Regions from separate parts of the Lysinibacillus capsici genome, predicted to be linked through region 3. Evidence: riboswitches for the same ligand, from Rfam matches in the RefSeq annotation. Region 3 holds a riboswitch; each other region holds the start of a gene.
The links. A riboswitch is a leader RNA that binds a small molecule or an ion and turns the genes downstream of it on or off. The one in region 3 is predicted to bind S-adenosylmethionine.

Region 1 (10,813 bases), 2.3 Mb from region 3:
GACGAACACCTAAGCCACCTCTAAATTGACCAGCACCAGCACCGTCACAATTTAAGCTATATTCATCAATTTGAATACCGTATTTTGTTTCTGCAATTTCAACTGGAAGATTATATGTTTCACCATCTCCCATACAGTATTGCCCGCTTTGCCCATCCTCATCATTCGCCGCTCCCCAGCCACCAACAGATGGCTCAACAATTAGGAATGACTCATCATTTTCAGGATTTTTCCCAGTGAGAATAAACGTACAAACAGATTGTAAATGCCCTGCCGATAAGCGTTCTGGTAAATGCGGCGCAAGCGCTTTCCAAATGAGATCAGCTGCCCCAATACGTGCCTCAAAATTCATAGACACAGGATGTGGGCGTTTAGCTGAAACAATGGAATTGTCATCTGTGATAATCGTTAAGCGTTTAAAGACACCTTCGTTAATTACGTCAATATCGCCAAGTAATGCTAGGAACATAACGCGCACACTTGCCATTAAACCAAATTGAGAACAGTTCATTGGCACATTGACCGCAGGATGTGAGCCTCTGAAGTCACAAATAAACGCCTCATCACTGATTGTGACTTTCACTTTTATTGGATAAGGTCCACCCTTTAATGGGTCCCCTTCAATAAAGTCCTCCGCATAAAATTCACCTTTAGGTAGGTGTTGAAGCTCATACTCTACAATTTTCTCACCCTTGTCCAATAATTTTTGAATGGACAATTTCACCGATTCCGCACCAAACTTCTGACAAAGCTCTGCGATTCGTTTTTCACCTGTTTTTAAGGCGGCTACTTGTGCAAACATATCACCGATTGAAAGCTCTGGTAAACGAACATTCGTAGAAATAATTTCATAGACTGCATCGTTCAACTCACCTTGATGATAAAGTTTGACACCTGGTAGCTGTAAACCTTCCTGATAGATTTCATTAGAATTACTTGTAAACGAACCCGGGTCCATGCCCCCTACCTCTGTCCAGTGTGCTTTATTGGCAGAGTACGCAATAATTTCACCGTTATAGAAAATTGGGAGAACTAAGCCCACATCCGATAAATGTGAGCCGCCTCCAACATAAGGGTCATTGATAATAATGACATCACCTTCGTGTAGTTTTTTCCCATTATCAAACTTTTCAATTACACGCTGTACCATTGGACTTAACATCCCAATAAAACTCGTTACACCGTTTCCTTGACTAATTAAATTACCCTTGGCATCTGTTAAACCACAAGCATAGTCTAATACCTCATAGATAACTGGGCTCATAGAAGAGCGTGCTAGAGCAACAAACATCTCATCTCCTATAGCTAGCAATGAATCTTGAATAATTTCTACTGCAAAAACATCTTTTTTCATGTTTTATTTCCCCTCCATCTCTACAATCAAATTGCCGTATTGATCAATTTCTATCGATTGCTTGTCATTGATTACGACCGTAGATGTTGGATTTTCCACAATGGCAGGACCTGTAATGACATAGCCAGGTACTAATTTTTGTTGGTCATAGACATTGACCGTTACCCAACCTGTTCCCTTCACATATAAATTGCGTTGTGCCTTGATACATGTGGAATTGTCAATATGAGAGAAGTCTAGCTCTTTGAATTGAACCGCCTCATCTTTCCCGTAGATTGTAAGATGTAAGTTCACTAACTCAATTGGTGTAGCTGGTAAATCAAAAGAAAACTCTTGTTTATGTTTGATGTGGAAGGCTTCAGCTAATGCAAGTAACCCCTCTTCATCAAGCAAAATAGCTGATGCATTTAATTTAACGGCATGCTCTTGACCTTTGTAGCGTAAATCATAATTAATTTCAAAATAATAATGATCCTTTGATAATGGTGCATCTGCATAGGCAGTGGCAATCACTTGATCAATATTTTCTTGAATAACCGCAAGATGATCTTTGTCAAAGTTCATTAAACTTGTTTGAATGTAATCTTGTCGATATTCGGTCATCATCATTCCTAATGCTGAGAAGACGGATGAGCCATAAGGAATAATGACTTTTTTCATACCAAGTTCTTCTGCTAAATTCATCGCATGTAGTGGACCACCACCACCAAATGCCACCATTGTAAAGTCTTCAGGGTCGTAGCCTTTACGAATAGAGATCAGCTTCAGTGCATTTAACATATTAGAGTTTGCAATATCTAAAATACCTTGTGCTGCTTCTTCTGCTGACACATTAAATGGTTTCGCAATGCCTTCAATAAGAGCCTCCTCCACTTTGTCAATGGATACTGGGTTATCAAAGTTTTCTAAGGATAATCTTCCTAAATAAACATTGGCATCTGTAATTGTTGGCTGTGTATTCCCTAAGCCATATGCTACAGGCCCTGGATTTGCCCCAGCAGAATCTGGTCCAACCTTTAATGAGCCAAACTGATCTACACGTGCGATGGAGCCACCACCATTTCCGATTTCCACAATATCCACTACAGGTGTTTTAATTGGATAGCCCGCAAATTTTTCATTTCTTTCAATATAGTAATCTGTTGTGACATTGACTTTGCCATCTGTAATAAGCGAACATTTTGCTGTCGTCCCACCAACATCAAAAGCTATGATATTCGATTCATTTAAAAGTTGGCCTAATTTAGCTGCCCCAAACATCCCTGCTACAGGTCCAGATTCAACGAGGTTGATTGGTAGCTCCATTGCTTTATCAAAGCTTGTAGTCCCGCCATTCGATTGCATAATTTTTAAATGGTCTGTAATGCCAATTGTGCTTAATTTCTCTTTTAGACTTTTTAAGTAGGCATGTGCAATTGGCTTTACATAAGAATTAAGGACTGTTGTGTTTGTTCTTTCATACTCACGGTATTCTTTAATCGTTTCACTTGAAAGTGTGATATATACTTCAGGCCAAATTTTTAAAATGGCTTCTTTTAACTGTTGTTCATGAATTGGATTTTTATAGCCGTGTATTAAGGAAATGGCAATCGCCTCAACACCTAACTCCTTAAATTTATAAACGATCTCGTCAACTTCCTCGGTATTAAGCGCTTTCATAATATTTCCTTTAAAATCAATTCGCTCATCGATTTCTTGACGTAAATAACGCTCTACAAATGGTTCTGGCTTTTTATATTTAAAGTTATATAAGTCTGGCCGATTTCCACGAGCAATTTCTATAACATCACGGAAACCCTTTGTTGTAATTAACCCAACTACGCCCCCTTTTCTTTCCGTTAATGTATTGATGATAACCGTCGATCCGTGAATAAATGATTCAATGAAAGAATCTTCCGTTACATGTCGTCCTAATACATTTAATATGCCATCCTCAAAGTGACCAGGTGTCGTATGTCCCTTATCAAAATGAAGATTTCCTTTTTCATCTGTGAAAACTAGGTCAGTAAAAGTACCGCCAATATCTGTTGCGATTTTCAAGACTTCATCCCTCCGTGTTCCTATTATCGGTACAGTGTTCCGAATTAGAATTAAATAAATTATATTTAAAAGAAAAAGAAAATTCAATGTATTTTTTAAATAAAAATTCATTTGACAATTGTCCTTCCTTGTAAAAATCAGCTCTATCTTTCCAATATCAGATAAATATAGATAAAAAATACCAAACACATTTCTATAAGGAAAGTTCTCATGATTTTTGTGAACATAAAAAAGATCCTAGTTTTCACTAGAATCTTAAAAAAATTAATTTTTTCGAATTTTTACTCAAGGGGTGGATAAAGTAATCACCCTAAATTTTACTTTTATACCATATTTGCATTGTAAACAATTGATGATTCTAGAACGATACTTACCAAAATTATCAAAAAAAGCTGCCCATTTAAGTTAGGCAGCTTTAATATCGTTTAGAACAATCCTACCGCATGTCCTTCATTATCGACATTCATGCGTAGAGCAGCTGGTGCTTTTGGAAGTCCTGGCATTGTCATAATATCGCCAGTTAGACAAACTAAGAAGCCTGCACCAAGCTTTGGAATCACTTCACGAATTGTAATGGTGAAGCCTTCTGGTCGACCAAGTAAACTTGGTTGGTCTGATAAAGAATACTGGGTTTTCGCCATACAAATTGGAAGAGAGTCCCAGCCGAATTTTTCGATTTGGGCAATTTGTTTTTTGGCTTGGTCTGTAAATTGTACATCTTTCCCGCCATACACCTTTTGCACAATCGTACGTACCTTTTCTTCAATCGACTCTGTGACATCATATAAAGGAGAGAAGTTGTTTTCTTCCTCTAGCACAGCTAGTACTTGCTCAGCTAAGGCTAGACCACCTTTACCGCCCTCTTCCCAGACATTCGTACGGGCAATGCGAACATGATTTTCTTGACACCAGTTCAGAACGGCTTCTAGTTCAGCCTCTGTGTCCGTGATAAAACGATTTAAGGCAATAATTGGTTCAACGCCAAATGTACGAACTGTATCTACATGTTTAGCTAAGTTTTCAATTCCTTGTAGGAGTGCTTCCACATTTTCACCTACAAGAGCTGTTTTCGGAACACCACCATGCATTTTTAATGCACGAATTGTCGCTACAATGACAACTGCGCTTGGTTTAAAGCCTCCCTTACGAGCTTTAATGTTCATGAATTTTTCAGCACCTAAATCAGAGCCGAAGCCCGCTTCTGTCACCACAATATCAGCTAGCTTACGAGCGGTTTGTGTCGCCATAATAGAATTACAGCCGTGGGCAATATTCGCAAATGGACCACCATGGATAATAGCAGGTGTTCCCTCTAATGTTTGAACTAGGTTTGGCTTAAAGGCATCTTTTAATAATAGTGTTAAGGCACCCTCTACCTGTAAATCACGCACAAAGACAGGCTCACGCTCGAAAGTATAGCCAATCACAATACTAGCGATGCGCTCACGTAAATCCTCAATGCTTGTTGCTAAACAGAATACTGCCATAATTTCAGAGGCAACCGTTATATCAAAGCCGTCCTCACGCGGCATGCCTTGAACAGGACCACCTAATCCCACCACTACTTTACGAAGGGCACGATCATTTAAGTCCATGACACGCTTCCAAATAATGCGTCGTGGATCAATGTTAAGTGTATTTCCTTGGTGGATATGATTATCAATAAATGCGGATAAAGCATTGTTAGCTGTTGTAATCGCATGAAGGTCGCCAGTAAAATGTAAATTAATATCCTCCATTGGTATAACTTGTGCGTAACCTCCGCCAGTTGCGCCACCTTTTACGCCCATGACTGGACCTAATGATGGTTCACGTAATGCGACCATCACCTTCTTATCTAATTGATGAAGGGCATCTGCTAGTCCAACAGTCACAGTCGACTTTCCTTCACCAGCAGGGGTTGGACTTATAGCTGATACTAATACTACCTTTGCATCCTCACCCTGAGCAATAATTTTTAATGGGTCGATCTTTGCTTTGTAGCGTCCATACTGCTCAAGAGCATCCTCTGGAATACCCGCAGCATTGGCAATTTCCGTAATAGGTTTGATCACTGCTTGACTAGCGATTTCTAAATCTGATAATGGTTGATTTTTCGTTGTCATTTGGCATCCTACTTTCTATGTTGTTCATTTCCATTATAGTCTTAATTGTGAAAAAAAAGAAAGCCAGATATACAAGCATTTCGTCAATCAATTGACATCTTTGCTCAATTCCTGTATGTTCTAAGAGAAAATGCATTTTTTTCACATTTTCACAATGAGAGCACCATTTATTTAACTTTATTTTACATTCAAGCGCATTGGAGGCGAATGCTTATGCAACAGGGGATCGTAAAGTGGTTCAATAATGAAAAAGGTTATGGCTTTATTGAATGTGATGATGGCGAAGATGTATTTGTTCATTTTACGGGCATCCAGGAGGAAGGCTTCCGTACACTTGAAGAAGGTCAAAAGGTTTCATTTGATGTTGTGGAAGGCAATCGTGGACCCCAAGCATCAAATGTTGTAAAACTATAAGCATAATGGGGCTATCCATGTAGTTCCAGATTAGCAGCGGATTAGGAAATGCATCGTTTTCCTCATCTGCTTTTTGTGTTGTTTTATAAGCTGAATGCCTCCTCCATGTTATAATAGAAGTAATTATACGTAAGGAGGGATTTCGATGCATAAACAAAATAAACCCATGACTGAAGTTATTTTGAAGCATAAAGAACGACAAAGTGTAGCAGAATTTGCGGCAACACTGGAAACGATTGCAAAAAAGCTTAAAGAAAATGGTGAATTCACTTTTGTTCAAGGCACAGAGCCAACAGTTGTCAGCCCAAGTGAACAGCTCAAAATCGAATACTCCTATACCAAAAAGGGCGACAAGCATTCATTTGAAATTGAGTTTGATTGGTATACAGGTACAGAAACACCGAAAAAAATGACCATCGAATAACAATTGGCAACGAAAATCCACTTCTCAGATGAAGTGGATTTTTCCATACTGTTGAATAAAGATCATGTCACTAGCTAAAACCTTTTAGCAAGGTGAAGGATTGTTTTCGCTCCAGAGCCTCCTCTGTAACGCTAAATCCCCTAGGAATGACGCTGCACTCCAATCAACCATTCTAAAAAAGTGGCTTTTGTTTTTTCATAGTAGAAAAGTGATGAGTGACAACACCTCTCGATAAATGAGTAGTGAACACCTTTGCTAAAAGTTAGTGGATTGTAGCGATAGCGGAGGAAGCGGCCCGCTAACAGGAAAGCAAGTAGCCTGCATCAGAAATTCTATGGATGTTCTTGTTTTCGACACTATGTAAAGTGGCTGGGCAAAAGTGTTTCAGCCAACAAAAATACCGAACTATCCACTGAAATGCTCACGAAGTGTTTTGGAATAGTTCGGTTTTTCTAGTTATCATGTTTTGTTAATTTAAAGATTATTCGGCTTAATGAAGGTCCCAGTTAGTTATGGCCCAGCCTTTTCTCCTTATCGATTTATCCAATAAAAAGCACCAGGGCAAACTAATGTTTCTTTTGTTCGTTTAGGATCCTTTAATGTCACACCAAATGGTCCCTCTTTGACATGACCGAGTGTCATTGTCATCGCACTCTCTTCCTTATAGAAATCTAAACGCATATTCGGTAGCTGTAGTGACATATACTGCTCATATTGCGTAGGCTCTGGTAGCTGTAACACATCTTGCCACAGCTGTACTGTTGCCTGCATGTCCTTGACGTAGAATTGGACGGATTCCATCGTTATAGCCTGTTTGACATCAATGGCACCACTTGCTTTTAATTGAACAAAGCGTTCTTCATCTTCCTCCGCCCATTCAATCAAAAATGGAAAATCAATTGGCAGATCTGGCTTACCAAAATGCAGTAGCTTCCATTCTACCACCGTGCCATCTGGTCTTGTTCTGCTACATGCATCAGGTCCATATACTTCATAGCCCAATGCTCGCAATCGTCGAGCCTCTTCCTCAATATTTTTTGTGCGCAGAGCAATTCGAGAAAATCCCTGGCGCTCTTGATCACGTTTAAACGTATAATGTAGGGAATATGGGTATTGTGCCGCTTGCTCAAATAAATCACGATCATAGATAGCAATTTGTTCAATATAGCTTAAGCCAAAGTAGCTTAACGTATTATAAGTCCCCCACATCGTGTGCTGCCCACCATTCACTGTATGGACATTTCGTTTATTGAAGAAAACCTTTATATTTTCTGGTGATTCCACTTGATGAACCAGATGATCAAAATATAAAGTCATGGCCATTCCCCTTTCTTTCCCCATTACCTTTACCTGTATGTTTGATTAGTTTAAAATTTACTCAAGAAAAGGAGTTACTAGTAGGATATGAAAAAAAGTTTCGTTTACCTACAAACTCCGTTCACTAATTTCATAAAGAGGTGATTTGAATGACAGATTTAGTAGCTGCTTTTAAATTGGCATTAGGTAATTACCCTACAGGCGTAACAGTTGTCACGACATGTTATGACACAAAACCGATTGGCTTAACCGTCAATTCCTTTGCATCTGTTTCAATCGACCCGCTCCTTATTTTGTGGTCACTCGATAAAAAATCTCAGCTCCATCCCTATTTCACGACTGCGCCAAATTTTGTGGTCAATATTTTAGCGAGTGATCAAGAGCATTTATGTACACTATTTGCTAGTAAAATCCCTGATCGCTTTGCACAAGCAACATGGTCCACTTCCTCTTTAGGACTACCGATTTTACATGATACAGCAGCTAATTTACAATGTAAAACATTTCAGCAAATCGATGCTGGTGACCATACCATTTTTATAGGGCAGGTCGTAGATATTACAAATGCTCAAAAAGAGCCCTTGCTGTATCATCGCCGTCATATCGGTCCCATACCAAAAAGCTTTTATAGCTAGCCTTTACACAAAAAAAGGGCCACTTGTAAGCACAGGAAATCCTTCATGCTTATAGGTGGCCGTTTGACATAAGTTCTACTGAAATCATGGTTATTTTTTCTGCGGAAATCTCTGCTTTTCAAGCCTATTAATTTGCACAATCACACCATCTTGAATCGTAATATGCACTTCACCAAATTCAAGATTTTGAATCGCCTTCGCAATTGCCTCTAATTTCTTATCATCTACTTTTACTGACTGAGCCATACGATACACCCCTTCTTTTTTATCCTTATTGTTCATAAAGAGGCCAACGCATCAAACTGATTGATAGCCCCTCCTATCTCTCAGACACCATCTGTTGGATTTGGCACCTGTTTTTCGGTTGCCGAGGCTTCATTGGGCCAAGTCCCTCCACCTCTCTTGATAAGAGTACTGCGTTTCTTGAAAATAATTCTATAATTCTGCTATAGGAATGTCAATACAAAATATTAGAAAACCTAGTTGAATACTATGCAATATGTCGTTTAGATTAAAAGACTCCCTATACCTAAAGTATTTTATGCCTAGTCAGTGAGAAATAGATGGCACTCCATTAATTTATTACAAGCTCCATTTCCTCATCATGAATTCAAGTGGGCCTCGATGATGTTTAGCCCTCCACCATACTGAAACAAAGACACATCCTAAAAAATAACAGCAGGCATACAGCATGGAAAAAGCAAGTGTTTGGTTCTCCAGCTTTTGGCAAATAATTAGTATTCCAATGCCTATAACAACATGGCCAACATAATGCGTTAAAGACATTTGTCCTGTTAATATGAAAGATTGAATAACTTTATTTTTACATGTCTCTACAAGATAGATGGAGCCCACAATGATGACAATAGCCGAAGCCGAATTAGATAGGACATACATCATATTCGGTGGAATCGGTCCTGTATCAAATAAATACAATGCACTCTCTACATCTAATAAATGAATGGTTGTCATCTTAATGAATAACGTTGAACAAGTCTCAGTCATGATGACTAGCAATAAACCTGTCACCAGTAAGTTTTTTTTTAATGTATGATTTGTTAAATCTAATGTGCCTATCACCATACCTATCAGAAAGAAGCAAATCCAGGGGAATAGAGGGTGATAGCCATTAAACATCAAATTTCTTATAAATCCAGCTGGTGTCCAAAAATCAAGATACTCTAGTAACACATATGTTGGATGCCAACCAGCAAGGTAATTAAATTGAATTTGGAGCCATTGTGAAAGGATAAGGATGGCACCGATTATGAAGATCATCATTTTCTTGGATTGGGCAATCAACCAAGCAGCAACAAACATATACACGCCATAATAATGTAATATATCTCCTGTCCAGCCGATCGCATATAATAGTATCCCTATCGTAAATAACAAAAGCGCCCTCTTCCACAAAGTAAGTCGATTTTGACGAAGAAGGATTGGGTCCTTACTCTCTCTAGCCTGACGAGTCATGAAGGCTGTCCCTATTCCTGCTAGCATGACAAATACGGCTGAAGCACGTCCCTCGAAAAGATGTTGGAAGGCAATTAACCATGTTGAACCATTCGTTGTAGAACCTGTTATAACGCCAAAATTGACAATGAACATGCCAAGCATGGCGAGAGCTCTTGCAAAATCAAGACCTTCAATGCGCCGATCATCATTTCTTTTTGTCATCTTTGCCCCCTTGAATAACGCTATGTACAGCCTCCTTCCAAATAGCCCTATAGTTCAATTGGTTGCCTGTTAACATGAAATTACCGATATTATCATAGACCAGGGCTAGCATCTGTGCCTTCGCTTCTATATGGGGAGTATCCTCTAACACGCCTAGCTGTACGCCATATCGTAGGATAGTAACAAAGCTTGTTAAAAAGCTGGTTTCTAGCTCTACTAATTGTCTTTTATAGTTTTCATCGCGAGCCGCTAATAGTACATATTGATTAAATATTTTATTAAAATAAGGGTCCTTGTCCTGTGCCTCAATAGATTGATAGCCTAGCTTAAGTAATTCCTCCTTAAAATTAGCGGAAGAAAGCTCTTTATAATCCACAGCGACATCATGTTGAATTTCTTTATACAATTCATCAAATATGAAAGCGATTAATTGATCTTTTGATTGAAAATAATAGTAAATGGCTGGTTTTGAAATACCGACCTCTGTAGCAATCATTGCTAAGCTTGTTTTTTCAAAACCATTTTCCGCAAACATCCCATAAGCAATTTCTATAATCTTTCGAAAAGTTTGTTCTTTATTTCCCATTATTACCCTCCTTTTTTACCGAACGTTAAGTAAATATTATAGGATGCTAACCTTTTAGGCAAGAAAAAACTGCGTAGAACTATTTCTCTACACAGTTCACATTTATTGATTTTGTAAATACATCATTAAAGCTTCTGCTGTTTTTTGCTTGCCCATTACTTTAAGAGGCTGTCCATCAGCAGGTACAATCCAATGAGGTTCATCCCCCCCATATAAAGACTGAGAGCTATTTGCTACCATAAATTGTGCATTGGCTGTTTC
Region 2 (10,813 bases), 540 kb from region 3:
GCAACTAAAATGGCAATTTTGGCAATCCAGATGAATACCTTTTCTGTGCTACCTCTAAATAAGTAAGCAACATTTGTTTCTGCAATATAGTAGTAAGCCATAATTGTTGTAAAGGCAAAGAAGAATAACGCTATGGCTACAAACGGAGCTCCAAAGCCAGGTAATGATGAGTCAACTGCATATTGTGTATACGCAGCTCCTGCTTCAATACTTTTTGCAAAAGTCATTTGCTCATCACCAGCTAACCCACCACTATTGAATTCTCCAACATGAATAAATGGATCTGCGCCTTCAGCTGCCTTTTCATCTTGTACATTGTACATACCCGTAAATAAAATCATAAATGCGGTAGCAGAACAAATTAATAATGTATCAATATACACAGATGCTGCTTGAACAATTCCTTGCTTAGCAGGATGCGATACTTCCGCAGCTGCCGCAGGGTGGGCCCCAGTTCCTTGACCAGCTTCATTGGAGTAAATTCCACGTTTAACACCCCAAGCAATCGCTGAACCAATAACCCCGCCAAAAATTTCTTGAGCACCAAATGCACTAGAAAAAATTAATCCGATAACTGTTGGTACTTGTGAAATATTCATAAAAATAATGACTATTGCCATAATGATATAAGCTAATGCCATAAATGGTACAATAATTTGAGCAGCGTTTGCAATTGATTTAATACCACCAATGATAATAGCACCTAGTAACACAACAATTATAAGTCCTGTGATCCATGTATCCAAACCAAAAGCGTTTTCAACAGCACCTGCGATGGCATTTGACTGCACACCAGGCATCAAAATTAACATTGCAATTAAAGCAGCTACAGCAAAAATAACTGCAAACCATTTTTGACCCATTCCTTTTTCTATGTAAAAGGCCGGTCCACCACGATATTCTGTATCTTTCTCTTCTTTATAGATTTGAGCTAATGTTGACTCTACATACGCGGTAGCCGCACCAATGAAAGCGATTGCCCACATCCAAAAGACAGCACCAGGTCCTCCCATTCCAATTGCTGTCGCAGTACCAGCAATATTACCTGTGCCTACACGTCCTGATAATGCGATAGACATTGCTTGGAAAGAGGATATTCCCTTTTCCGATTTCTCCCCTTTAAACATTAAAACAAACATATCTTTAATGTGCCTTACCTGTAGGAACCTTGTGATAATTGAGAAAAATAACCCAATCAATAAGATACCATAAATAAACCATGGTCCCCATAAAATACCATTCAACTTCTCCACAATTACATCCATTTTACCCCTCCAATTTAAAATACCTTACTTTAGTTCATTATAGTATTACACTTTTCAGAAAATTACAATATTATTTTTGAGTAACAATATTTAAGTAAGTAACCTAGTAAATGGAAGGGTATAAACCTATTTAATTATATAACCAATTCTTCGAAGAGCATTATTAATAAAGTCTCGTGTATACATAAAAATCTCTTCGCGCTCTCCCTCATGAAATAAATTATGATAACAATTTGCCCATTCTTTAAACTGAAATTCTGTGAATTCCTGTTGATGAAGCCAATTTCGGGTGTGGCGAGTGTCCGTAATTTTATCCTTCTCAGCTGTCATAATGAGCATAGGCATATTTGGCATTTCACCTTTAGGCAGCATCACTAAATTTTTCATCATCTGCTGAAGCTCTCGGTACCATTTCACAGAAACAACCGACATGAGCGGTACCTCATCTTTCATTTCTTCTCTGCCTTCAACACTACGCGTTAATTTCTCTAATGTAATATCATGTGTTAGTTTCACATTGGCTGTTAACGCACTTAGACTTGTTAAAGCATTTGTTAATTTACCTGGTAATAGCTTTAGTTGCAACCAAGGTGATGTTAAAATAATGCCTGCACATTCATATTGTCTCTTTTGCAGTGTATGGAGGATTAATGTTGCACCTAGTCCATGACCTATTACAAAGGTTGGTAAATTATATGAAAAAGCATTCTCAATCAGGTTTCTTGTATACTTATTGTACAATTTGAAGTCTTCATCATGGACTCGAGCAAACCTTGCATTACCCCCATGATTCGGTAAATCCCCCATGACTATGTGGAAGCCTTCTAATCTTAATTTTTCTATCAGCCATGCATACCAACGGTGATTTTCATAAGCACCATGAAGAATAGCAATCACAGCTTTTGCTTGTCCATCAGCTTCCCATTTCCACATTTACATAGTCCTCCTAAAAAATAATTACACTTTGATTATATCGAAATAAATAGCATATTTTAATTTTATATTTCCATAAAGTTGCGTATTTGATACGATAATACTACATTATAGAAAGAAAAGAGGCGATTTTCATGATTTATCCATTTAAAGATAAAACGCCAAAGATCGATCCGTCTGTTTTCATTGCTGATTACGCAACTGTTACGGGCGACGTAACAATTGGCGCCGAAACAACCATTTGGTTTAATACGGTTATTCGTGGTGATGTTTCCCCAACGATTATCGGTAAACGTGTCAGTATTCAAGATCTTTGCTGTTTACACCAAAGCCCAAAATATCCGCTCATTATTGAAGATGAGGTAACAGTTGGACACCAAGTCACTTTACATAGTTGTACAATTCGCAAAAATGCCTTAATTGGTATGGGATCCATTATTTTAGACGGAGCTGAGATTGGAGAAGGTGCATTTATTGGGGCAGGAAGCCTAGTACCTCCTGGTAAAGTCATTCCTCCAAATAGTCTAGCATTAGGTCGTCCAGCAAAAGTTGTCCGAGAATTAAATGCTGAGGATAAAGAGGATATGGAACGCATCGTACGAGAATACGCAGAAAAGGGTCAATATTATAAATCAATTCAGAAATAAATAATCTACACAAAAAAATTAATACCAACGAAAAAATCCCTCGCGTTTTCGTGTACCGAATACGTTCACGAATCCTAGCGAGGTATTTTTTATAAAAAAACAAAAGGAGCAATATTGCTCCTTTGTTTATTAATACATTAGAATAATTTTTTAATGACTTCATTACTTTAGTTCAATAGTTTATAAACGTGCTTTTTCTCGTAACGCGTCTGCTTTATCAATTTGCTCCCATGGTACATTTAAATCTGTACGACCAAAATGTCCATACGCAGCAGTTTGTTTATAAATTGGACGACGAAGATCAAGCATTTTAATGATACCCGCTGGGCGTAAATCGAATAGCTCGCGTACCCATTCAACGATCTCGCTTTCTTTCACTCTACCTGTTCCAAATGTATCGACAGCAATCGAAACAGGCTGCGCAACGCCAATCGCATAGGCAAGTTGCACTTCAGCACGCTCTGCTAAGCCAGCTGCTACGATGTTTTTCGCTACATAACGTGCTGCATATGCCGCTGAACGGTCTACCTTGGTTGCATCCTTACCTGAGAAGGCACCACCACCGTGACGTGCATAACCACCGTATGTATCAACAATGATTTTACGTCCTGTTAATCCAGCATCACCTTTTGGTCCACCAATTACAAAACGGCCAGTTGGATTGATAAAGTATTTCGTATTAGCATCTAATAATTCACTTGGTACAACTGGTGCAATAACAAATTCTTTTAAATCTGCTTGAATTTGTTCAAGTGTTGCTTCTTCATCATGCTGTGTTGAAATAACAATTGTATCCACGCGAACCGGTACATTATTGTCATCATATTCTATCGTTACTTGCGTTTTACCATCAGGACGTAAATAGGCAAGTTCACCGGATTTACGTACTTCTGTTAAACGGCGTGCTAATTTGTGTGCCAAGCTAATTGGTAATGGCATTAGCTCTGGTGTTTCATTACATGCATAGCCAAACATTAAGCCTTGGTCACCAGCACCAATTGCTTCAATATCTGCATCTGTCATAGAGCCTTCACGTGCCTCTAATGCCTGATCAACACCTTGAGCAATATCAGGTGATTGTTCACCAATAGCCACAAGCACCGCTAAGTTCTCAGCATCAAAGCCATATTTACCTCGTGTATAACCAATTTCAGCTACAGTGTCACGAACAATACCTTTAATATCTACATAAGTAGAAGTTGTAATTTCTCCTGCTACTAATACTAATCCTGTTGTTACAGTTGTTTCACACGCTACACGTGCATTTGGATCTTCTGCTAAAATAGCATCTAAAATGGCATCCGAGATTTGGTCACAAATCTTATCTGGATGTCCTTCTGTTACACTCTCTGATGTAAACAGTCGACGGTTTGTCATTTGGTTTTCCTCCTAAATACTCTTACAATAAGTAGTTGTGTATGAATACGGTACTCATTACCCATGTCAAGTCCGCTCCTAAGGATTGAACTCTCAAGCCGTTACTGCTGCTTTTAACACGAGGATTTCGAAAGATCCGTCATTATAATAAGGAAAGAACTACATATACTTACCTTTACATTAATTTTTAACAATAAAAAAATCCTTTTCTCACGTTACTTTACATGAGGAAAGGAATAATGACTGCGTAACCTTTCACTCTTATCGTTCAAGGGATGTTCCCTTGCATCAGGTTGGCACCAACGCATGTCGTGAAATAGTTCATGCAGGTTGCCGGGTTTCACAGGGCCTGACCCTCCACCAGCTCGGGATAAGAGTATCCGTTCAATCTCATGTTACTGAAAAGGTCGAACGTTGTCAAATATTTTCTTATGTATTACTGTATAGAAAGGAAAGAACTTATTACACAAAAACTTTTCATACTTGGATGATGATGTAAATAGAAGCAAATTAATCCCTACAACATACCTAGCTACTTGTGGTAACATATGTGTGGCTCAATTTTCATGCCTAATTACAGTAGGATTGATGGTATTCTCCTCGAAAAACATTATTTTTTGTCAGTTTATTGAAAAGTGGTAAAAACTCTAAAATAATTTCTTAATTAGTATAGATTATTTAAGCAATTGTGTTATACTATTTTTGAAATTAAGAAAAAATCCCTCTAAATCAAGGGAATACTATAAAAAAGGATGGTATTTAATCGATGAATTCAGTAGAAATTGCAAACGAACTGAAGGAATTATTAAACGGCGGTAACATTAATGTTCAACTTTCAGTACCACAATTAGCAGAAAAAGCTACATCTCGTGGTGAAGCAATGTTAACAGTAGATGGCGCAGTTCGTGCAGAAACTGGCAAATACACTGGTCGTTCACCTAAAGATAAATATACGGTAGAAGAAGAAAGCACAAAAGATCAAATTGACTGGGGTAAAGTAAACCAACCAATTTCTTCTGAAGTGTTCGATAACCTATATGTAAAAGTAATAAAATATTTAAAAGAACGTGACGAGTTATTTGTATTCAAAGGCTTTGCAGGTGCTGACAAAGATTCACAATTAAGCATTCAAGTTATTAATGAATACGCATGGCACAATCTTTTTGCTCATCAATTATTTATCCGTCCAACAGCAGATGAATTAGCTTCTCATGTTGCTGACTTCACTGTCATCTCAGCTCCTAACTTTAAAGCAGATCCTGCGGTTGATGGCACTGCTTCTGAAACATTCATCATCGTATCACTTGAAAAGAAAATTATTTTAATTGGTGGTACAGAATATGCTGGTGAAATGAAAAAATCTATCTTTGGTATCATGAACTACTTATTACCACAACAAGGTATTCTTTCAATGCACTGCTCAGCAAACGTTGGTGAAGCTGGCGATGTGGCGTTATTCTTCGGTCTATCTGGTACTGGTAAAACGACGTTATCAGCTGATCCTGATCGTAAGCTAATCGGTGACGATGAACACGGTTGGTCTGATAATGGTGTGTTCAACATTGAGGGTGGTTGCTATGCAAAAACAATCAACCTTTCTGCTGAAAAAGAACCAGAAATCTACAATGCAATCCGCTTCGGCTCTGTATTAGAAAACGTAGCTGTTGATCCAGAAACTCGTATTTGTGACTATGACGATGGTTCACTAACAGAAAATACACGTGTAGCTTATCCAATCCAATACATCGAAAATATCGTTGATCCTTCTGTTGCAGGTCATCCAAAAACAATCATCTTCCTAACAGCTGATGCATTTGGCGTGTTACCTCCAATCAGTAAATTAACAAAAGAACAAGCAATGTATCACTTCCTAAGTGGGTTCACTTCTAAACTTGCTGGAACTGAACGTGGTGTGACTGAGCCAGAACCAGTATTCTCTACTTGCTTCGGTTCTCCATTCCTTCCGCTTCCTGCAACAGTATACGCAGAAATGTTAGGTCAAAAAATTGACGAGCACGGTGCACAGGTATACTTAGTAAACACTGGTTGGACTGGTGGCGAATATGGCACAGGTAGCCGTATGAAACTTTCTTACACACGTACAATGGTCCGTGCAGCAATCGATGGTAAATTAGCAGATGTTGAAACAACACAAGATGCTGTGTTTGGTTTACACATTCCAACAGCAGTTGAAGGAGTACCTTCAGAAGTGTTAAATCCTCGTGAAGCTTGGGCAGATAAAGCTGCATACGATGCAAAAGCTGCTGAGCTTGCAGGCTTATTCAACGAAAACTTCAAGAAATTCTCAAACGTTTCTGAAGCCATCACTGCACTTGGTGGCCCATTAAAGTAACGTCTATATAAAAGACAAAGGGAACAAATTATTCGTTCCCTTTGTCTTTTTGTTTTCTCTACGCTTTATTGTTGTTTCATCCACTTGCAAAGAGCACGGACAGTTTCACGATTTTTTGCTGGTGGATATTGATGTGCATAGTGAAGATCATACCAAGTTTCGAATGATTTATTTGCTTCCTCTAAAAAAAATGCCAATTGTCTGGCATGTTCAATATCCACATTTTCATCACGATAGCCATGAATGATAAGAACGGGAGCTGTTATTCGCTCTATCTCAAAAAGAGGTGTTCTTGCATCATATGCTTCTGGTACACGATTAGGTGTTCCTCCAATAACGCGCTTCATCATCCTTCGCATATCTGTACGTTCCCAATAGGTGGCCGTTGCATCAGAAACACCTGCCCATGTTACAACAGAAGTAATATCCCTTCTTAAAATGGCTGTCCACAGAGCCATAATACCACCTCGTGAAAAACCAAAAACATGGATATTGTCATTGCAGAATTGTTTGAGTACATCTACGGCATAGACCGCATCGTAACGGTCTGCCCCTGCAAACTCGTCACGACCCTCTCCCCCACGATTCCCACGATAATATGGGGCAAATACGATAAAGCCCTGCGCCGCAAATTGTGCAATACGAGAGGGTCTTACCATCCCAATGCTTTGCATGCCGCCTCTTAAATATAAAAAGCCATCATATGTACCCTCTGTCTTTGGCTCTGCTAATAGTCCTTTTATACGTAAGCCTTGTGAAAGATAGGTTATTTCCGTTAAACTTATAGCTGGATTTGGTGAAGGATAGGGGCGTTTTTCGATAATATCACCATTGTGTGTCACGATGTTTCAGCTCCTCCAGCATTTTCTTCATCCCATCATCCTTCATGTGAAAACTCAAGTTAGGATGCTGAACAAATTCTTCATCGGTTAACCAAAGCATGCCTGACGTTTCTAAATCAAATTCTATATCCTCTTGCGCTAAAAATTGTGCAGTGAAAACGGTTTTACAAAAAACGATTTCATCATACACTGCATACTCTGCAAACCATTGAAGATTTTTCACATGAACACCCGTCTCTTCAAAAACTTCTCGAATCGCCGCCTCCTCTAATGTTTCGCCTTCTTCTAATTTCCCCCCTGGCACTTCTACACCACGTCGTTTATGGACAGTACATAACCATTTATTTTCATACTTTAAAAGGACAAGGACGTGTTTAGGTTCTACTTTAAATTCGCCTCTTGTAAAACTCAAATCTACTTGTAGGCCATGTAAATCTGTAAATGTTAACATCTCTTCACCCTCACGTTCTTTCTTGTTGCAAAACAAAAGTAACTTTCTTCATCATTACTTCTATTTTATGGACAGAATTTAATCATCATTCCTATTCCTATCTATATTAACTATATTGTAAACCTACAATGACAAGCAACCCTAAGCTACAGTCTTATAAAGCATGAAAAAAGCGTGCTTCATAGGAAGACACGCTTTTCTTTAAATTACTTGCTGACCGTCAAAATAGACGATAGGACTTTTCACAACACAATCAATATGAACATCTGACGCATTGGCTCCACCAAATGGCGCATTACTACCAAAAGCGATATGGATGGTCCCATACACCTTCTCATCCTCTAATACATTGCCACATAGGATAGCACTTTTATTGGCTCCGATGCCAAACTCAGCAATAACTCTACCATTGCCTTCACCAAGTAATGCCAGTAGTCGTGGACCATCAGGACCGATTGCTTCTTCTAAGCGACCATTCTTTATTTTTAATAATAATGGCTCTTTTAAGACACCAATATTAGCAATAGAGCCATCTACTAAAATCTCTCCATTCGCAGATGTTTCTATTGGTGCAATATAGGATTCTCCTGAAGGAATATTCCCATACTCACCAGGTTGACGAATAACCCCTGTGGAACGAATGCCAAAACGACCTTCTACACTAAACGTCAGCTCATGACCATCCTTGACAATACGAATATCTTTTGTCGTATTAAGTAAAAGGACATATTTTTCTACCGTAGCTTCGATCTCCTGTGCATCTGCATGAAGGGCACCTTGCTCCAGCATCTCCAATGTTACCCCTGGCATTGTTGCTACACGTCCACCCTTTTCACAGGCATGTTTACGAGCTAGTGTATGTGTTAGGGAGTGGGAGGTAATACACAGTGTAACATCGGTATTTGCCATAAGCTCAGAAACTGCATGGATTGGTTCCTGCCCAGATTTCTCTAACAGGGGCATCACCATAAACATTGTATTTGCAGTAATTGACAGTCCAGCTTCATAAAAAATTTTCGCGATGTCTTGTTTGTGGCTATCTGTCAAAATTAATAGTGACTCAGAAAATTGAACATTTAAATGGCCTTTTAAAACATTTAGTGCAATATCATGTAAATGATGCATAATAGGGCTCCTTAATTAAAATTCAAATGATATCTACGAATAATTCCTTCTATTTCATTTCTAGCTTCCGTTAAAGGTCCCAAAAAATCTGGAACACGTTGCTCTGTAAAACGATAAATTGGTCCAGAAACGGTAATAGACGCTACGACCTGTTCCTCACTATTAAATATAGGCATAGCTAGCGCCAATACATCGACCGAATACTCACTGTTACTAAGTGCATAGCCACATGTTCTAATTTTTTCTAGCTCTGCCCTTATTTCTGTGGCATCTGTCATCGTATTATTTGTATAAGCTGTTAATGGTTCATCTATAACCTTTGCAATTTGCTCTTCATTTAAAAAAGCAAGCATCGAACGATAAGATGCTCCTACATACAGTGGCGATCTACTTCCTCTTGAAACTGTAAACTTCACCTTATTTACAGGCTCTGCTTTTAGTAATGTTAACGCTTCCAGTCCATTCAGTACGGTAAAAATAGCTGTTTCACCAGTGACATCCTTTAATTTCTCAAGAACTGGCATACATAGCTGATCTATGTTTAATGAATCATACATATTCATACCTATTTCCCATAATGCAATACCAAGAGAATATTTTTTTGTTATAGGATCTTTTGTTATAAACCCATTATTTTCGAAGGTTTCAAGAATGCGATATAAATTTGTATGATTCATGTTCATCGCCAGTGCTAACTCTCGACCACCCCATGTGGGCTTTTCCTTTGTAAACATTTTTAAAACCGCAATTGATAAATTTAATGTCTTTAGCATATCTCTCATCCCTCTGAACTATTTATCTGTACAAACGGCTGCAAATCTCTCTCTTAAGGGGGAAATAATCGACAGATTTAGCAGCCGTCAGCACCTGATATCACTTTATCAAAAGTAAGAGAGTAGCTAATCTCTTACTTTTGATATAGGAAATCAACAGCAGCAGTTATATAAACTTTTGCACAGCGTACGATATCCTCAACACGCACTTTTTCATTATAACCATGAATACTTGGTAAATAAGCTGGGCCGTATTGCAATACAGGAATATCATATTGTCTGAAATGACGAGCGTCACTGCTTGCCCATTGCATGACACCATATGCCTCTTGCCCTGTCACATACGATATATTTTCCACTATCGATTGGCATACAGGATTTTCAGCAGGCGTATAATTGGCGACGCTTTTGAAGCCAAAACGTTGGATTGAATAATCGATAGCCAAGCCATCTAGTTTAGTTGTCAAGATTTCAGTTACCTCTTCTTGTGTAATACCAAATGGTAAACGACAATCGACCTGGACCTTACAGTAATCTGGGATTACGTTTGACTTCGTACCTCCCTCAATTGTACCAATATTTACAGTAATTTTCTCTAAAACTTCTTGATATTTCAAGCGATCTTTCTCCACTTCACGCATGTATTTTTTTGATACCTTAATAAGTGGCTGTACCTCTTCAGGAATTGTGATTTCTACATCCCATAGTGTACGAATCTCTTCTATAGCTCGAATTGCATCGACAATGGCATTTCGTCCAGCCAATGGTGATAGACTTCCATGACCAGGTTCCCCACGCACCTCTAATTCAAACCAGTAAGAGCCCTTTTGTCCAATGGTTGGGTTTAAAGGTGAAGAGGGCTCAGCGATTAAACAACCATCTCCCTGCACATAGCCTCTCTCTAACAGCCAAGGAACACCGAATTCACCGCCAGTTTCTTCATCTGGTACGATCGCCAAAGTTAATTTCCCTGGTAGTTCAATGTTCAGTTTCTTTAATAGCTTTGCTGCAAAAATAATACCTGCTAAACCGGCTTTCATATCACTC
Region 3 (10,813 bases):
GATATAAATGAGATACAGAATATTCTTTTTTCACATGACGTCGTAAATCAGCTGGTAAAAATACTGGCGCATCTTTTACTGTTCGTGCAGGCTTTATTGTTACCTCTTTTGCCGGCCGAGCAGCTCGTTTTTCATCGGCCTCTAAACGTTTTTGACGGGATTCTTCAATTTCTGCTAAGAAATTTTCACGTGTCCCTTCACCCATTAATAGATTCGCTTGCTCTAAGCCTTGCATAGCATCCTTTGAATAAATAACAGGACCACCATATTCATCTGCAATTTTTGTTTCAGTAAAACGACGTGAAAGTGCAGCACCACCAACTAAAATAGGAACATCAATTCCTGCCTCTTTAAAATCCTGAGCAGTAATGACCATCTGTTGCGCTGATTTCACGAGTAAACCTGACAGCCCAATAAAATCCGGTTTTTCCTTACGAATCGCTTCAATCAATTGGGCAGGGGTTACTTTAATGCCCAAATCGACTACCTTATAGCCATTATTACTTAATATAATATCAACAAGGTTTTTCCCAATATCGTGAACATCGCCTTTTACCGTAGCAAGTACCATTTTCCCTTTTCCAGCACTCTCTTCATCCTTCTCCATGAATTGCTCTAAATGAGCAACTGCGGCCTTCATCACACCTGCTGATTGTAAAACCTCTGCCACAATGAGTTGATTATCATTAAATAATCGACCTACCTCAGCCATGCCCTCCATTAAAGGACCATTAATTATATCAAGTGGCGCCTCGAAGATTTCCCGTGCAGCGTCTAAATCCTCAATTAGCCCTTCTTTGGTACCTTCTAATATATAGTAAGCTAAACGACCTTCAACCGTTTTCGGAATATCAGCTTCCGTTTTTTCCTTCTTTTTATCTCGATAAAAATCTGTAAACACTGCTAATGTTTCATCATTAGTATTAAAGAGCAGGTCATTTGCGAGTTTGATTTCTTCTTCGGGGATGGATGCATAACGCTCCAATTTCTCTGTATTAACAATGGCATAATCTAAGCCCGCCTGTGTACAATGATAAAGATAAACAGCATTCAGTACTTCACGGCCAACTGGTGGTAAGCCAAATGAGATATTACTTACGCCAAGTACCGTCAATGTCTGCGGCAATTTTTCTTTGATGAGACGAATGCCTTCAATCGTTTCTAACGCTGAGCCAATATACTGCTCATCCCCAGTCCCTACAGGGAACATTAATGGGTCGAAAATGATATCCTCTGGTGCAATCCCCCATTTCTCCGTTAAAAGTTGATAGGAGCGCTCGGCAATTTCGAGCTTTCGATGACGGTCAACCGCCATTCCCTTTTCATCTATCGTTCCGACAACTAACGATGCACCATATTTTTTCACGAGTGGTAATACTGCATCAAATCGTTCTTCACCATCCTCTAGATTAATAGAGTTAATGATGGCTTTCCCTTGTGAAAACTTTAATGCTTCCTCAATTACTTTTTCATCAGTTGAGTCAATTACAAGAGGCACCTTAACCTTTTTTACAACCTCCTGCATAAAACCACGCATATCTGCTAATTCATCGCGATCAGGGTTGGCTAAACAAATATCAATAACATGTGCACCATTTTTGACTTGAGCACGTGCAATCTCTGCAGCCTCCTCAAATTTACCATCGATGATTAAATTCTTAAATTTACGAGAGCCGATTACATTTGTTCTCTCCCCAATAAATAATGGACGCATAGAATCGTCATACAATAATGGTTCAATTCCTGATACCGCATGACCATGTGTTTTTTCCGGTAATTGACGAGGTTTTTCATCTTTTAAGACCTCACGAATGGCTGCAATATGAGCCGGTGTCGTCCCACAACATCCACCTACAATATTAAGCCAACCTTTTTCTGCAAAACCTTTTAATTTTTGCGATAGCGATTCTGGTGATTCGTGATAACACCCTTCTTCATCTGGCAAGCCAGCATTTGGATAACAGCTAATATAGCCTGTTGAAAGCTCTGCTAATGAACGAATGTGATCCGTCATAAACTCAGGTCCTGTCGCACAGTTTAGGCCAACTGATAATGGTTTAATATGCTCGATCGAAATATAAAAGGCATCGATTGTTTGCCCTGCAAGCGTTGTACCCATCGGTTCTATTGTTCCTGAAATCATGACGGGTAGCTCTTTTCCCGTTGATGCAAAAGCGCGCTTTACGCCAAGTGTGCCTGCTTTGACATTGAGCATATCCTGACTTGTTTCTAATAACAAAACGTCGGCTCCTGCCTCAATTAATGCCTTTGCCTGTACATAAAAATTTTCCTCTAGCTCATCAAATGTAATACCACCTGTTACTGATAACGTTTTTGTTGTTGGCCCCATAGCCCCTGCGACAAAACGTGGCCAATCCGATGTGGAATAACGATCCACTGCTTGGCGAGCAATTTCCACTGCACGCTTATTAATTTCTTCTGCTTTTGTGCCAAGATCATATTCATTTAACACAAGAGGCGTCCCACCAAATGTATTTGTACAAATAATATCTGCGCCTGCCTCTAGGTATTTATGGTGAATTTTTTCAATGACATCTGGTCTAGTAAGCACAAGATTTTCATTACAGCCATCAAGTTCCTCGCCACCAAAATCCTCTGCTGCTAAATTTTCATTTTGTAGCATTGTTCCCATCGCGCCATCAAGAATTAAAATACGTTTCTCTAATTGCTCTTCAATCGAGTGCTTAGCCATGTATACTTACTCCTTTTTTCTGTTCATCCAATTGCTCTATATATTTCATCAACTCTAATGTCACATCGTAACGTAAAAATGGTGTAATAAGGTAAATCCCATTGAAATATTGCGTAGCCACTTCTACTAATTCTTTTGCTATGGAAATCCCTTCCAATGTCGCCCTTTCCTTATCTTCTCCACATGCTTTCATTCTTGTTAAGGCATCTTCAGATAATTTGATACCTGGCACTTCATGATGTAAAAATTCAGCACTTTTATAACTCGTAACAGGCATAATACCGATATAAATGGGAGCTTGTAAATGCTTTGTTGCCTCATAAATCTCTACAATTTTCTCTTTCGTATATACTGGTTGAGAAATGAAGTAGTCTGCCCCATGCTCAATTTTATTCTCCAAGCGTTTCACAGCACGTTCTAACACACGGACGTTTGGATTAAATGCAGCAGCAACTGAAAAATTTGCTTTTTTACGAAGTGGCTTACCTGAGAAAGAGACCCCTTCATTTAATTGCTTAATTAATTGGATTAGCTCCATGGAAGATACATCATAAACACTTGTCGCACCTGGGAAATCTCCTACTTTCGTTGGATCACCCGTAACGGCCAACACATCATGAATACCTAAAGCATTTAACCCCATTAAATGAGATTGTAGACCAATTAAATTACGGTCTCGACATGTAATATGAGTTAGTGGGCGTACACCATGTGAGCTCTTCAACAATGCGCCCATTGCAATATTGCTAATACGTGGAGAGGCCAATGAATTGTCTGCCATCATAACTACATCTGCACCTGCATCATATAATTGCTTTGCTCCTTCAAGGAACCCGTCAATCTCTAAATGTCTAGGTGTATCCAACTCTACTATGACAGAGCGTTCACGTTTAACTTTTTCATGAAGAGGCTCATACTTTGTTGGCTCCGCTTCCCGAACAATCTCAATCTTTTTAGGCTTCGCATGCTTCTCCTGAACCGGTGATAACTCTTCTAAATACTTCTTTGCTGCTGCAATATGTTTGGGTGTTGTACCACAGCAGCCCCCTATTAAGCGCACACCTTGATCACGCAATTCAACAGCCGCTCGACCAAAATAATCAGCCTCTGACTCATAAACGACACGCCCATCCTCTAAGTCCAGAAGTGATGCATTCGGGTAGGCCGACATAAATGCCTTATGAGGAAGTTCTACACCTTCAAATGCCTGAATTGTATGGTGTGGACCTAGTCGACAATTGACACCAACAATATCCGCACCTAAGACTTCAAGCTCATGGAGAGCATTATTTAAAGACACCCCATTTTGTAAAACACCAGGCTCATGCATAGAAACTTGTGCAATAATCGGCAATTTTGTTTTTTCTCGTAGCATCTTTAAGGTTGCTGTTAATTCTTCAAAATCATAATAAGTTTCAAGTAAAAGGCCATCTGGATTCCCTGCAAGTAAGACTCTTGCTTGTTCTTCAATAGTCGCTAATATTTCATCCAAGGTTGCATCACTTTTACGAATTCCCCGAATACCACCAATTGTTCCTAAAACAAATTGACCGCCATCAGCCGCTGCTCGTTTTGCGATGGTGATAGCAGCTTCATTAAATTGTTGAACACGTGATTCTAATCCATAGCGAGCTAATTTAATGGCATTTGCACCGTACGTATTCGTTTGAATGATGTCAGCACCAGCTGCAATATATTCTCTATGAATCTTTTCAATTAACTCGGGTCTCTGAACATTCATTTCCTCATGGCAATACTCCAATCCATAGCCGTATAGCACTGTGCCTATTGCACCGTCTGCCGTCAATACATGCGTTTTTAACCTTTCAAGCAATCCCATAAAATTAGCCTCTCTTCCTATGTCTCTATATAATAAAAAGCCTTCTTTCATAAAAAAAGAAGGCTTTAACGATTCATCATTGTTGTTCCTTCTCATCTTCGACTCAACGGTCTTCTGGATTTAGCACCTGACAATAAAGTTGGTTGCTGAAGCTTCAATGGGCCAGTCCCTCTGCTTCTCTTGATAAGAATTAAGTATGAATTTTTTAAATAATTAAAAGAATCATATCGTTTACTGACGAATGAGTCAAGACTATTTCACATAACAAAGTTTTTTTTCACTTAAAAACTTAGAAATTGGCAAGTTCCTTTGCAAGCTCTTCGCCAATTTTTTTCCCGTTTTGAATGCAAGCACCAATACCTACGCCAAAATATGAGCACCCTGCAATCGATAAATTAGGATATTTCTCATGTAATTCTTGTAGTAACCCTTGTAATGCCTCACGATGCGCTAGATCATATTTAGGCATTTGATCAATCCATTTTGTTACATTCATAACGGTTGGCTGCTCTTCTATTCCTAGGCTCTTTCTCACATCTTCTAAAGCAACTGCTGCCAATTCTTCATCCGTCATGGCACGTAGTTGCTCATAGGCTGGATTGATGCTCTTATAAAAGAGTCGCACAAGTAATTTATTTTCTTTCGATGTATGCTTCCATTTACGACTAGTCCAAGTTGCTGCATTACAAGTAACGTCTGAATTATGGGAAACAATATAACCTGTTCCATCTGCTGGCAATTTAGCATCTGGCACATCAAAACCTAGATAGATAGTAATCGCTGATGCTGTCGTAAATCGATCAAAATAGCGGTTTAAAGATTCATCCTGTAGCAGATTTTGGACAGTATCGTTCGGTAATGCTAAAACGACATAATCTGACTCAATAATTTCACCATTAGCTAAGGAAATAGTGTATTTCTTATCTTGTTTTTGAACATTTAAAGTAGTAACACCCTTGATAATTTCTACATCGGATAAGGTTTGTTCAAGTCGATCAATTAAAGAAGATAAACCTTTTTTAAAGGATATAAATTTTTTGTTCGCTGCTTTAACAAATTGCTCACGATTCGCATCAAAGCCTTTAATAATACTTCCATAATCATTCTTATAATCAATCAAATACGGTAAAGTAGAGCCAATAGAAAGCTGATGTAAATCTCCCGAATAAACACCTGCAAGGACTGGTGCAATTTGATTTTTCACCAGTTCCTCTCCTAAATAGTAAGTTAAAAATTCACCGATTGAACTTTCCTTTGTGAAGCTATTGTTTGGCAATGTTAAATCCTTCAACGCTTCTTTTTTTCCTTGCTCGGAAATAAGTGTACTTTCCTCTAAGGATGCTAAACTCATCGGTATTCCAAAAGTTGAATCTGCCGGAATAGCATGTAACTCATTATTCGTATAAATATAAGAAATACCTGTTTCGTTGTAAACTAGTTCCGCCTCAAAATCAAGTTCCCGCACGAGTTCCATAACGCCTTGATGACGGGCTACAATAGAATCAGCACCCGTTTCCATGATGAAACCTTTTTCATGTGCTGAATATAATTTGCCTCCTAAATATGTATTTTTTTCTATAAGCACTAGACGAACATCTAAATTATGTTCCTTTACTTGACGTTGCAAATAATGCATTGTACATAGTCCTGTAATACCGCCGCCTAAAACAACAACTGTTTTCATCATAACCGCCCCTATTATTCATTCTTTCTACAGTATAATCTTTTTTTCATTGAAAATTACGTTAAACCCTTTACAAATTTAGCAAAAATAGAGCTATTTCTTCAGTGAAATAGCTCTTACTTTCTGAATCTCTATAAGATTGATCCTCTATAACGATGGCTTCACAACAAACATTTTAATAGGTACTATAGTGTTTATTACGTCTAAAAACATAAAAAATAGGATGTTGTTAATAGTCTATCCTTTTAAATTTTGCGCAAAGCTCGCTAATTTTTCTGCTGAATTTGTTACCTCAGTAAATGAAGTGCCTAATTCACTTAATATGCCTACAATTGCTTGTATTTTTGTTGCCATACACTCATTTTGATCTTTTGCCTCTGTCATGGCTCCCAATATACTCGTAAATTGGCCTTCAGTTTGTAACATATTTTCTTCACCTGCTGCAACTTCATCTTGAATATTTGTCAAAGAATACTCTAGTTTCTCTGTTCGTTCACCTGTCTTTTTCAATAACAAAGCCACTGCTGTAACAGATTCTTTTGTCTGAATTGATAATTTACGTACTTCATCGGCCACTACACTAAAGCCCTTTCCCGCTTCCCCAGCACGTGCTGCTTCAATTGCAGCATTTAAAGCCAATAGATTTGTTTGATTCGCAATATTGGTCACAACACTCATGATTGTTTCCATTTCCTTAGACATACCTGATAATTGTTCAATATTTTCTTCTATATCATGAAGAGAATGACTAATATTGAGCATATTTTGTGATTGATTTTTTAAACGCTCGCGACCCTCAAGTGCTTGGTTTTCAGCCAGTGTAGACACATCGAGTGATTTTTTTGCCAAATGTTTAATTTCGTCAGATTGCTTACTTAAGCAGGAAAATGAATTATTGGTTTCCTGTGAGATAGCTGCAAGTGCTTCCGAAGAATCTACAATCTGTCGTTCAATCGCTTCTTTTTCATGAACCATTTTTTCTTTCAGTTGTTCCACAGTGTTTTCAAAAGCTTCTAAAACGAGTTGTTGCTCAAAATTACAAATTTTCGATATAGCTCTGATCGTATTAAATTGATCTTGTGGAAATTCTATATTTTTTTCGACTAAATCAATAAATGATATCGATAAATCTTGGAATGCACAGATATACCACTGTGTTCTAAGCCCAATGTGGACATGCACCTTTGCAATTTTTACACGCCTTTGGTAATACATCTCATCAATGGTTCCGTTAAACATTTCAATAATATGTTGCCGTAATGTTACTTTAAGCTTTTCTACAGAACTATGATGACTGATAATATCTACCAAATGATGCTCTGTTCCAATCATGTTGTAAAAACGGTTTACGATGTGATCTACATTATCCATAACTATTGGCTGGAAAGCTTTTAAATATTGTAAGTCGTTCTTCTTTAAGTTCAGCATTTCAATTTGCTTCGCCATCGATTGACGAGAGGACAAATCCATTTTCACTGTGTATTGCTGTAAATCCAATACCTTCGTCTTTCTCTGTTTTTGAAAAATCACACATCTTCCCTCTTTCATTCCGTTTACTTGCATCAGGCTGAGAAACATCAAATCCCTTTTAACATATTGATGGATACACGAAAAAATACCGATAAAATCAGATTAGTCTGATTTAATGGTTACATTCAATAGCGCAATTCCTTATGACAGACTTCCTCCAAAAGTATGTCGGGTACCCCTTTACTCAATTTATCCTAAGATCATATGCTTTCAGCAAACAGATATAGTCACTCCATGACTATCAGTAAATTATTTACGTATGCTTCTTTTCAAAATCACTCATATACATTAATCATTTTATAAATGACTGTCAATCTTATAAGTACCATTTTTTTACACAAAATATATAAAAAGTCCTTGTTGTTAAATAAAGCGTAATAAACAATAAAAAAGCTACCACAATATTATTGGGTAGCTTTTTTAACTATTTTTTTGTTTATTATGCTTACTTGTTTTATATTTATTCTACTTTTTTATTGATCATCTTCAAATTTCACTATACTAATATTTTTTCCCCTCAATCATCATCTATCTAAATACTCGTAAAAAGCAGTCTAATTTAGACCAAAATACTCACGAGTTGCAGCATTATAAATAATTCTAAAAACCTATGTTTTTTTAACACTAAATTTACAATCCTTTAAGTTCCTGTAATATTTTAGCTGCTTCTTCGGATCCTGCATCTGCCGCGAGTCCAAACCATTTAATAGCTTCTTTCAGATTTCTATCTAACCCTGTATCTTTATTAAAAATATGCCCTAACTGTAGCTTGGCTTCCACATCTCCTTGAAGTGCGGCCTGCTTAAACCAATGAATACCTTTTTCGAGATTGCGAATTCCAGCCAGACCATTACTCCATATATAACCTAAATCATAAAAGGCATCTACATGATATTGCTCTGCAGCTCTTTCATACCAAAACAGACCACGATTGACATCTTTCACTTGGCCTAAGCGACCCTCTAAATAAATTCCACCAAGTCGATATTGTGCTTCCACATACCCTGCCTCAGCTGATTTTTTATAGGCGTTAAAAGCCTCTTTCACATCTACCTCAACACCTAGCCCCTGCTCATAAATAATCCCTAACGTAAACATTGCCTCTGCCACATTCTTTTGTGCAGCATAATCAAACCATTTCTTTGCTAATGTATAATCCGTTGAGACACCCTCGCCATTAAAGTACATATCTGCTAAATTATTGGCAGCATCCGCATGTCCCTGTAAAGCTGCTTTTTCATAGTATGAAAAGGCAAGGGAATAATTTTCCTCCATACCTATGCCCCCGAAGCAAAAATTCCCAAGCATATATTGAGCATCTGCATTTCCTTGGGCAGCAGCTAGCTCAAACCATTTCAATGATTTTTCAGGTTGAAAATGTTTACCCTCTCTAGAATTATAGTATTCGCCCAGTTGATATTGGGCATCACCATCCTGCTCTTCAACCGCTTCCTTATACAAATCAATAATGAGCTCATGATCTAAGTCCTCTTCATCTAGAACAGCAACTTGTTCATCTTGATGGCGAAAATACCATTCTACAATATCAAGCACATCATCTACTACTTCTATACTGTTTTTTAACGTTTCTAGCGAAGAAATTTGCCAAATGAGTATATAGATAGGCTGTGGAATGGCATCGCGCAAGACATCATCATATTCTGCCAACAGCGTTAATACATTCTCCTGAATCGATTGAGATTGCACTGTATGGACAATCTGCAAATGACGTTGTTGCTGTTCTTTTAATAATCCTCGTACTACTTGATACAGTATTTTCTGCAAGGCTGTTAGGTTAACTTCAGCGAATGTAAGTAATTTTATATTTTGAGCAAACCACTGATCTTGAGTTTGTGTAAGATTTTGTAGGGAAATTATTCGTTCTTTATTTCGCTTGGCTAAAATTTGCTCGTACATTATTTTCCTCCCTTGCACACTATGTAAAAAACTGCCTTACCACTATTATATGGAAGACAGTTGAAGTTTGGTTACACATATGCTCTCAATAGTAAGCCTACGATAAGCGTAATAATTAAAAATACTGTGACATGGGTCCATTTATACATGGCTAATAAGCCTATAAATTCCCGTGTAAATGCATTAGGAACATAGTAAAAAGCAGTTTTTGAGCCAATTCCCTCGGCATCTAATGCTGCTTTCCTAGCATAAATACTTGCGCGAAACACATGGAAATTATTCGTAACAAAAATGGAACGATAATTCTCTCCATGAGAATGGTGGTCCATTATTTGCTTTGAAAAGATCATATTTTGTTCTGTATTGGCTGAACGATCCTCCATTACTATCTTGTCAGTCGGAATATGATGTACTTCTATTAGGTATTGTTTCATTGCATATGCTTCTGATACCTTTTCATCATTTCCTTGACCACCAGAGACAATGATATAAGGCTTCATCTCATACTTTATATATTGCTTTACTGCTTCATCTAAACGACTTGCTAAAAGCGGAGGTACTGTATCGCCAATTAACCCTGAACCTAATGCAATAATGTAATTTGGTTCATAACGTATTGGTGTAAGAAGATACAATATTGAATAAGCAAGAACACTAGTATATAAGAACATTGTATAGCCAAAAATCAAAAACGCATAGAAGAAAAGAATATGCCAAAATACATTTTCAATTTCAATAAAAATGACGAATACATACCATATCATCATAATAACAAAACTTAGCCCCAATATAGCTAACATTAAGTTACGAAATTTGCGTCCTTCCTTTTCCAATAATACTTTACTATTGAAAAACATGGCTATCGATAAAATAAACATAATGCTTGGAAAGCTTCCTAATATAATGAATATCCCCATTTCGGAAATAATCCCCTGATCATTCGGTAGCAATAAAGGATAATGAATAATGAACGCTCTGACAATATACATACCTATCAGGCCAAGGGCTACCGCGTTAAGAAATCGCCTTTTTTCTGTTAGGTACAAAATAATAAAAATGGTAAGGAAGATTGATAAAGTTAGTAGCATTTTTTCACTCCTTTCTATTGTATAATTTCTGCAATCATTAC

Region 1: another riboswitch for S-adenosylmethionine. It lies ahead of LCP48_RS08480 (YezD family protein); the one in region 3 lies ahead of LCP48_RS20525 (bifunctional homocysteine S-methyltransferase/methylenetetrahydrofolate reductase).
Region 2: another riboswitch for S-adenosylmethionine. It lies ahead of metK (methionine adenosyltransferase); the one in region 3 lies ahead of LCP48_RS20525 (bifunctional homocysteine S-methyltransferase/methylenetetrahydrofolate reductase).

The regions. Positions count from the first base shown of each region.
Region 1 is NZ_CP084108.1:1,782,606-1,793,418, reverse strand. It holds gene LCP48_RS08515 (hydantoinase B/oxoprolinase family protein) at 1-1,354, opposite strand, end outside; gene LCP48_RS08510 (hydantoinase/oxoprolinase family protein) at 1,358-3,394, opposite strand; gene LCP48_RS08505 (formate--tetrahydrofolate ligase) at 3,820-5,499, opposite strand; gene LCP48_RS08500 (cold-shock protein) at 5,713-5,913, shown strand; gene LCP48_RS08495 (amphi-Trp domain-containing protein) at 6,059-6,337, shown strand; gene LCP48_RS08490 (VOC family protein) at 6,869-7,654, opposite strand; gene LCP48_RS08485 (flavin reductase family protein) at 7,804-8,289, shown strand; gene LCP48_RS08480 (YezD family protein) at 8,380-8,535, opposite strand; SAM riboswitch class I at 8,606-8,701, opposite strand; gene LCP48_RS08475 (DUF418 domain-containing protein) at 8,872-9,966, opposite strand; gene LCP48_RS08470 (TetR/AcrR family transcriptional regulator) at 9,950-10,552, opposite strand; gene LCP48_RS08465 (phosphopantothenoylcysteine decarboxylase domain-containing protein) at 10,655-10,813, opposite strand, start outside.
Region 2 is NZ_CP084108.1:3,606,922-3,617,734, forward strand. It holds gene LCP48_RS17685 (alanine/glycine:cation symporter family protein) at 1-1,265, opposite strand, end outside; gene LCP48_RS17690 (alpha/beta hydrolase) at 1,392-2,198, opposite strand; gene LCP48_RS17695 (gamma carbonic anhydrase) at 2,333-2,845, shown strand; gene metK (methionine adenosyltransferase) at 3,026-4,222, opposite strand; SAM riboswitch class I at 4,481-4,599, opposite strand; gene pckA (phosphoenolpyruvate carboxykinase (ATP)) at 4,989-6,575, shown strand; gene LCP48_RS17710 (alpha/beta hydrolase family protein) at 6,641-7,417, opposite strand; gene LCP48_RS17715 (NUDIX domain-containing protein) at 7,401-7,868, opposite strand; gene LCP48_RS17720 (aminopeptidase) at 8,070-8,993, opposite strand; gene LCP48_RS17725 (IclR family transcriptional regulator) at 9,005-9,766, opposite strand; gene LCP48_RS17730 (M20 family metallopeptidase) at 9,901-10,813, opposite strand, start outside.
Region 3 is NZ_CP084108.1:4,142,101-4,152,913, forward strand. It holds gene metH (methionine synthase) at 1-2,713, opposite strand, end outside; gene LCP48_RS20525 (bifunctional homocysteine S-methyltransferase/methylenetetrahydrofolate reductase) at 2,706-4,553, opposite strand; SAM riboswitch class I at 4,643-4,743, opposite strand; gene LCP48_RS20530 (protoporphyrinogen oxidase) at 4,843-6,237, opposite strand; gene LCP48_RS20535 (globin-coupled sensor protein) at 6,475-7,767, opposite strand; gene LCP48_RS20540 (tetratricopeptide repeat protein) at 8,398-9,684, opposite strand; gene LCP48_RS20545 (YdcF family protein) at 9,756-10,772, opposite strand.